Regions from separate parts of the Nostoc sp. FACHB-888 genome, predicted to be linked through region 2. Evidence: predicted binding sites of a transcription regulator. Region 2 holds the regulator's gene; the other holds the start of a gene.
What was found. The regulator HrcA, encoded in region 2, represses chaperone genes, less so after heat shock. The targets are predictions, from matches to a motif close to TTAGCACTCNNGANTCNNGAGTGCTAA.
Positions count from the first base shown of each region.

Region 1 (4,433 bases), on a different contig from region 2:
TGCTTGTTGATTAACATCATCCCATTTTCCTTATTCCTCTGTTCGCTTTAGCATTTGTAGGGTTTTCAAATGTAAAGAAATATTTCGCCAACAGCATCAGCTAAATATTTACAAGCGTTGTCGTAACTCACCCTCTTCCTCTTCTCCTGACGCAAAAAAACAGCCGCCTCCACAAGGGAAGCAGCTGTTTTACAAATTATGTAACTACGTATTAGTAATCGAAGTCGCCGCCACCAGCGCCAGCACCAGCAGGAGCGCTATCTTTAGGCTCAGGCTTGTCAACTATAATACATTCGGTTGTCAACACCATACCAGCAATGGAAGCAGCGTTTTGCAAAGCAGAACGAGTCACTTTAGCAGGGTCAACAATACCAGCAGCTAACAAATCGACGAATTCGTTTGTCGCAGCGTTGTAGCCAACGTTGAAGTCTTTCTCTTTCACGCGTTCAGCGATTACAGCACCATTCTGACCGGCGTTTTCAGCAATCCGCTTCAGAGGTGCAGGTAAGGCACGAACGACGATCAAAGCACCAATCAACTCTTCATCCTTAAGATTGCTCTTTGCCCAAACTTCCAATTCAGGAGCAAGGTGAGCCAGAGTTGTACCACCGCCAGGAACAATACCTTCTTCCACAGCAGCTTTAGTGGCGTTGATAGCGTCTTCTAGGCGCAGTTTCTTATCTTTCATTTCGGTTTCGGTCGCTGCACCAACTTTCACCACAGCGACACCACCAGAGAGTTTAGCAAGACGCTCTTGCAGTTTTTCTTTGTCATAAGAAGATTCGGTTTCATCGATTTGACGACGAATCTGCTCGACACGAGCCTTAACAGCAACTTCGTTACCTTCGGCAACAATTGTGGTGCTGTCTTTGGTAATGGTGATTCGGCGAGCTTTACCCAGGCTATCTAGCTTGGTGTTATCTAGCTTCAGACCAGCATCTTCAGTAATTAGTTGACCGCCGGTCAAAACAGCGATGTCTTCTAACAATGCTTTGCGGCGATCGCCAAAGCCAGGAGCCTTAACAGCAGCTACGTTGAGTACACCGCGCAAACGGTTTACTACCAAGGTTGCCAAAGCTTCTTTTTCGATATCTTCAGCGATAATTACCAAAGGACGACCAGCACGAGCTACTTGCTCTAATACTGGTACAAGGTCTTGAACTAAGGCAATTTTCTTGTCAGTCAGCAGTAGGAAAGGTTCATCAAAAACCGCTTCCATCCGTTCAGCGTCGGTAGCGAAATAGGGAGAGATGTAGCCTTTGTCAAAGCGCATCCCTTCAGTGATTTCCAACTCGGTGAACATAGATTTCCCTTCTTCTAGGGAAATTACGCCTTCCTTACCCACCTTGTCCATTGCTTGGGCAATCATTTGACCGACTTCTTCGTCATTACCAGCCGAGATCGCACCAACTTGGGCAATGGCTTTGGAATCTTCCACTGGACGGGCGTGTTCCTTGATTCTCTCTACAAGGAAATTGGTAGCTTTGTCAATCCCGCGCTTGAGCGAAATCGCGTTAGCACCAGCTGCAACGTTCCGCAAGCCTTCTTTGACGATCGCATGAGCTAAAACGGTAGCAGTTGTGGTGCCATCGCCCGCGGCATCGTTGGTTTTAGAAGCAGCTTGACGAATCAAAGCTACACCAGTGTTTTCAATGTGGTCTTCTAATTCGATTTCTTTGGCGATCGTTACACCGTCATTAACAATTTGCGGTGCGCCAAATTTCTTTTCTAGGACTACGTTACGACCTTTAGGTCCAAGGGTAACAGCTACAGCCTCAGCCAAGATGTCCATGCCTCGTTCTAAGGCGCGACGGGCGTTTTCGTTATAGATAATGCGCTTTGCCATAGGTGTCTAAATTCCGGGAGTTAAGTCAATTTTTTCTTGAATTGGGCATTGGGCATTGGGCATCGGGCATTGTCTTTATTTTTGACATTCCCTATTCCCCATTTCCCACTTCCTACTAAACAACGACTGCTAAAATATCTTTTTCAGAAAGCAGTACATATTCTTCGGTGCCGAGTTTAATATCTGTGCCAGCGTACTTAGAGTACAGCACCTTATCGCCGACTTTAATTTCCAATTCTTGACGGCTACCGTCATCGTTACGCTTGCCAGGACCAAGAGCCACTACTTCCCCTACTTGGGGCTTTTCCTTGGCAGTATCGGGCAAATACAGACCACCTGCGGTCTTTTCCTCAGAAGCGTTCACTTTTACGAAAACGCGATCGCTCAAAGGTTTAACTGTAGAAACGCTTAAAGATAAAGCTGCCATATTATTTCCTTCCTTTTAGAGTTTAGCACTCTCAACTCCTGAGTGCTAATCTACCGAAAAGTAGCATCCAATGGCAAGAATTCTTTGAGTACGGGTTCCCGAACTAGAAATTCATTAGTATACTTAAGTATAAATGCTTAATTATTTTTACCCTTCAGGTTTTGTTCAATAAGTTACGTATATTTCTATATGGTCAAAGGAAGTCGGGAGTCAAGACTAGTGAAGGGTTTTCACAATGTCCAATGCCCAATCTCCCATTCCCTACTCAGCCAACTTTATTTGCAAAGCTTGGAAATTGTTATAGAACTGTAATCAGGGAGTCGCTCGATAAGTAACAATACAGTGATCCAGTCTAGCCATCAAATCCCCAAAACCACTAAATCTCTAGAACATAAATCCCTGAGTAATTGTGTAGAAAGTTTAGGATTTGCAAAAACTCAGCGACACATTTTTATTGGCGCTGACCAGACAATTGCTAACTGCTGCTCAAAACGAGCTAGTTTGGAATCCGGGGAATACTTAAAAAAGTGGCTTAAAGAGTTAAAATTTGATGAGCCACAACAGAGTCATCCCATTCGCGTCTATAGAACTAAAGCCAACTGCTTGCGCGTTTGTTGTTCTAGACCCATAATGGTGGTTTACCCTGATGGTTTCTGGTATCGCCAAGCAAGCCCGGAAGTTATTGAGCAGATCATCCAAGAACACTTAATAGGCAATGAGGTGGTACAAGAATATGCATTTTTAACCCATCCTTTGCCAGAAACTTCCTTAGTTTCTTGTGAACACCTCATAGAGGTTTAACAACCGAAGGATATGTTATTGCAGTAAGCTTTAAGAAAGTGCGGGTTGGTTTTGAGGTAGGGTCATCTTTAAGCCAATACTTACTTGTGAGTCAGAAGGATTATTATTTAATCAGTGTTTTCTCGCCCGCCACTTTCAATGCGATATATAATAGCGCATTATAGATACTACTGCTATACGTATCCTTGCTGGACTTTTGCTATCGAGCGACTAGTCTTTTAAAAATGCTCGGCATTTTTGAGACTTCGAGACAGCAAAGGCAATGTTAAGTAGGGAAAAGGACAACACCTCCAAATAACCCACCATAGAGGATAAATATTCAAGACTTTGATGGACCGAAGCGCGACAAGTGCCACTGCTATGAAAGAGCCCAGCATGAAAGATCACAAACGACTTCTATTGATTGATGATGACCCTAACCTCATCTTGCTGGTGAAGGATTACTTAGAATTCCGGGGATATGAAGTTATCACCGCCGAAAATGGACGTGAAGCTCTGGAAATTTTAGAGCAAGATGTTCCAGACATGATCATCTGCGATGTGATGATGCCGGAAATGGACGGATATACTTTTGTAGAACAAGTCCGGCAAAACGAACGCACCAGCTGGATTCCGGTTCTTTTCCTTTCAGCTAAGGGACAAAGTGCAGACCGAGTTAAGGGTCTGAATAAAGGTGCTGATGTTTATATGGTCAAACCTTTTGAACCAGAAGAGCTCGTAGCGCAAGTTGAATCCTCGCTGAAACAAACTATCCGTTGGAAAGAACACCAAGCTAAAGGAGGCGAAAACGGTTCCCGCATCCAGGTTCCCTTCGATGTGCAATTAACCCCAACCGAACTGAAAGTAGTCCAGTTTGTCGCTAGGGGTTTAGCTAACCGGGAAATTGCTGAAGAACTAAATGTTAGTCAGCGCACGGTTGAAAGCCATGTGTCCAATATGTTGGGCAAAACTAATCTCCACAACCGCACTGAACTAGCGCGGTGGGCGATCGAAAATCAAATGGCTTAAACAAAGTTAAGAGTTAAAAGTTAGGAGTTATGAATTTTTGAACTCCTAACTCCTAACTAAATCTACCAACCATCTTCTTCAGGGCTGGATTGGTGCAAAACTTCTAAATCCAGTTCATCCAGGTAAGTTAGGGCGCTCTCAATCTGAGAAACAGTACCTCGCAGTTCCAGATTGAAGAAGCTATATTGTGGCACGTTTGTACTTACCTGAGCATCAGCAATAATGACTATGACCCCATAGTGAGAAACCAGTCGTGAAATGACTGGTTCCTCATGTAAATCTTTAGGAATGCGAACTTGGATGCGAGTTTGGGTGCGTCTATTATCTAAAATATCGGTATTAGATTTTACT
Region 1 is NZ_JACJQM010000020.1:3-4,435, forward strand. It holds gene groL (chaperonin GroEL) at 212-1,846, opposite strand; gene groES (co-chaperone GroES) at 1,962-2,273, opposite strand; gene H6G26_RS14780 (ferredoxin) at 2,616-3,074, shown strand; gene H6G26_RS14785 (response regulator transcription factor) at 3,405-4,082, shown strand; gene H6G26_RS14790 (NIL domain-containing protein) at 4,145-4,433, opposite strand, start outside.
Region 1: a site for HrcA is predicted at 2,296-2,322, ahead of groES (co-chaperone GroES). Genes of this name have one in related genera too.

Region 2 (4,433 bases):
CAAACTCGCGGCTTTTCTCCGGTTGCTTGGTTGCTAGTGCCAACAAATACCCTGGCTGCTGTCCGTTTTCTCGATCGCGATCAATATCTAAGGTGGTGATAGCTAAGGTAATTTCGCCCCCTAACCAGGGTTGAACGTCTTCTTTGTAATCTATGCCACTCTTGGCAAATAAACTGGTTTTGAGTTGAGATAGTTCTCCTTCACGCTCCAACGCCTGCAAACGGTCAGGATTCGCCAGCAATGAAACCATTGCCGGGGAAAGTTTCGACACGAATATGGCTGCATTCGGCTGTCCGGTAGAAGCAGTGATGTTAGCCGGACTTTTAGCAAAAAACCAGTAAAAGCTAGCGATCGCAATTACTAGCAGTGCGATCGCACCAGCTACGATGAAACCAATAAATGAGCGTTGCCTATTCACATTAAACCTTTAAAAAAGACGGTTTACAGCCATTTAAGCAGAAAGCCTACCAGGATTTATCGACCTTCTTGAGAATGGATACTCATGCAAAGGTAGAGATTTTCTGTCACCATAAATAGTATTAGGACTGTTTATAGGGAATTCTTTTAGTCAACCCATGAACCACATAAGTGTACAAGAACTGGCACAACGTCTTTCTTCTGATGATGCAAGTATTCAGCTAGTAGATGTACGCGAACCACAAGAATTGGAGATTGCTAGCATTGAGGGCTTTGTCAATCTACCTTTAAGCCAATTTGCCGAATGGGGAGATCAAGTTCCTAACCTCTTCAATCCCCAAGCTGAAACCCTTGTACTATGCCATCACGGCATCCGCTCTGCTCAGATGTGCCAGTGGTTAATTGCTCAAGGTTTTACAAATGTGCAAAATATTTCGGGTGGTATTGATGCTTATTCCGTCTTAGTAGACCATTCAATTCCCCAGTATTAGCTTGTGTTTAAGTGCATCACTCAGATGGAACTTACTCTTCCATCTGGCTTTTGCTATGCTAAAAATAGCAGAACATAAAAACTTAGCGGCTTGCCCAGAAAGCTTACAACTCTGTCCACTGGCTACATAATTACGAAACTTTTCGACCTCAATCTTAGCTGCGATCGCCGCAAAAATACGTATACAGTAATACTTTTACAAGTGTAGAATTATGCAAAAATAAGCCAAAAATAGGATGTTGTAAATTCAAGCTCTCAGCTTTTGCTGCAAAGATCCGTTAAAAGAATGGTGTACGTGAACCTTAAAATTAATTATCACAATATAAGTGTATAATTTGTTATCTTAATAAATTATTAATATTCTTAGTTTTCAATTAAATCCAAAAATTTTTCCAGACTTTGATTAAAATTTGCCGCCAAGCATTACATACCCTATGGAAGTCCAGTTAACAAATCGACAACAGCATATACTTTGGGCAACGGTACGTCACTACATTGCTACGGCAGAGCCTGTTGGTTCAAAAGCTTTGGTCGAAGAGTACGACCTGGGTGTAAGTTCAGCCACAATTCGCAATGTGATGGGCGTTTTAGAAAAATCCGGGTTACTCTACCAACCACACGCCTCTGCTGGACGTGTCCCTTCAGATTCAGGTTATCGCATTTATGTTGACCAGCTAATTACACCTTCTCTGCGTTCGCGCAGCGTATCGCAGACAGACGCTCTTGCTAGCTTGCTTCCACAAAGTAGTACAGAGACTTTAGGACGAGAAGTAGAAATGGCATTGCAAAAGCGCCTCCAGTGGGAAGATTGGAGTTTAGAAACCCTACTGCAAGGAGCCGCACAAATTTTAGCAACCTTGAGTGGTTGCATTAGCTTGATTACTATGCCGCAAACTACCACAGCACTATTGCGACATCTGCAATTGGTGCAAATTGAAGCGGGGCGGATCATGTTAATTGTAGTTACCGATAGTTATGAGACACATTCCAAGTTGATGGATTTGTCACCAATACCAGAAGAAACACAACGAGATTCAGAGGTAATTGATCGGGAGTTACAAATTGTTTCTAACTTTTTGAATACCCACTTGCGGGGCCGAAGTCTGTTGGAATTAGCCAACCTCAACTGGAGCGAACTAGATCAGGAATTCCAACGCTACGGGGAATTTTTGAAACATTCAGTTGCCGAATTGACTCGTCGCACTCATGCGCCGACTGCAACCCAAATTATGGTTCGGGGTGTGTCAGAAGTTTTACGCCAGCCCGAATTTTCCCAGTTACAGCAGGTACAAACAATTATCCACCTGTTGGAAGAAGAACAAGACCAACTATGGCGATTAATATTTGAGGAACCAGAACTTGAGGATGTAGGTAAGTCAAAGGTAACGGTTCGCATTGGCGCAGAAAATCTTCTAGAACCGATACGCACTTGCACCTTGATTTCTTCCACCTATCGCCGAGGTTCAATACCAGTAGGAAGTGTGGGAGTTTTGGGCCCAACGCGTCTAGATTATGAAAATGCGATCGCAATAGTAGCATCTGCTGCTGATTACCTTTCAGAAGCTTTCAGTTATTTCAATCCCTAATAGAGACAACCTGCTACGGGGTTAGACAAAAGAACAATACCATAGCAGGTAGATAAGGCTAATTTATAGTGGCAAAATCAATAATTAATACCTTTTAACTCTTTCATGGTTAGAAAAATTGCCTTTGGCGTGCTGTGGCTGGGATTCACTACCTATGCTTTTTTCCTCGCTCCTCCTGAGCAACCTGGTACATTCGAGTTAATTAAAAACCTTTCTACTGGCCAATGGCAAGGCATTAACCCATTAGTCGTAGCACTATTCAACCTCATGGGCATCTGGCCTCTCATCTACAGTGCAGTAGTATTTATTGATGGTAGAGGACAAAAAATACCTGCTTGGTTATTTGCTACTGCCTCTTTTGGAGTCGGGGCATTTGCCTTGTTACCATATTTAGCCCTTAGAGAACCAAATAATAAGTTTGTCGGTAAAAAGAATGCCTTGCTCAAGCTGCTAGATTCTCGTGTGACCGGGGTTATCTTGACGGTAGGCACGATTATTCTAGTTGCCTATGGTTTAACAGGAGGAGATTGGGGGAATTTTGTGCAACAGTGGCAAACTAACCGCTTCATCAATGTGATGAGTTTAGATTTCTGTCTACTTTGCCTATTATTTCCAGCTTTGCTAGGGGATGATATGGGGCGTCGTGGTTGGGAAAATCCACAGATGTTCTGGTTAATAGCGTTGATACCGCTATTCGGCCCATTGATTTATTTGTGTGTGCGTCCACCTCTAACAGAAGTGGGTGTAGAGGAAATACCCAGTCAGCAGCCAGCTGTAAATTAAAGTAATTTGTAATTCGTAATTTAAAGACAGTTTCAGTTGGGGTCTAAATCCCCAACTGAAACAAAAATCACGTATAGATTTACCACTATTTTTAAGCAAGCTAAAGACAGCGTTCTATAGAAAGGGGGATTTAGATGCAAAAAATACGAATTATAAATTAGTAATTATCTTAAATGCATACCATCAAAAAATGATGAATAGAAAAGTTGCATTGTGGTTAGTATGGCTTGGATTTATAGCCTATATTTTACTGTTAGCACCGCCTCTGCATTTACAAGAAACTTTAATGCTACTGAAAAATATATTTACTCTTCAGTGGCTTGCAATAAATCCAATTATCCTTTCCTTGTTTTCTCTAGTGGGCATCTGGCTACTAATTTACAGTGGTTTGTTGTTTATTGATGGCAGAATGCAACGCATTTCTTTTTGGCCTTTTGCCCTGGCATCATTAGCATCAGGAGTGCTTGGTCTTATACCATATTTGGCTTTTCGTGAACCAAATCAAGAATTTTCTGGACACAAGGATGCTTTTTTAAGGCTGCTGGATTCTCGTTTTTTTGGGATTGTTTTGAGTTTAAGTACTGTTGCTTTGATCGCCTATGCGTTTGTTTTAGGTGATTGGGGAGATTTTGGGCAGCAGTTCCAAAGTGATCGCTTTATTAATGGCATGAGCTTGGCATTTTGCCTTTTTTGTCTTTTATTCCCCACAATCCTTGGCGATGATATCGCTCGTCGCCACTGGAATAATCCCCAGGTGTTTTGGGCTGTAGCGTTTGTCCCGCTACTCGGTCCACTTGTTTATCTTTGCTTGCGCCCGCCCCTGCCATCAACTATTCGTGAAGAATGGCTAATAGCTAATCGTTAATATAGATCCTCCTCCACTTCTCTTTGAGAGGCTGCGCCCGAAGCGTAGCTATGCCGCAGGCTTTACGACTACGCTCAGTGACCACCTGCCCCCCTGCTTATTCACTACGCAGAGCCTCCCTTTTTTCAGTGAGTTGGGGATTTTCTACTCCGGGTGCGTAAATCCCAAGAGAAATGTTTTTCTCAGAGTACTTTACAAAACGCAATAAATTATTTAAGATGTGTAACAGGTAGTCAAACCTACCTAATTCATTCACAAATAATTGCATTTATAAAACAATGACAGCTACCAT
Region 2 is NZ_JACJQM010000085.1:114-4,546, reverse strand. It holds gene H6G26_RS29545 (DUF3352 domain-containing protein) at 1-418, opposite strand, end outside; gene H6G26_RS29540 (rhodanese-like domain-containing protein) at 576-908, shown strand; gene hrcA (heat-inducible transcriptional repressor HrcA) at 1,342-2,493, shown strand; gene H6G26_RS29530 (DUF2834 domain-containing protein) at 2,599-3,276, shown strand; gene H6G26_RS29525 (hypothetical protein) at 3,470-4,141, shown strand; partial or broken gene H6G26_RS29520 (photosystem II q(b) protein) at 4,420-4,433, shown strand, end outside.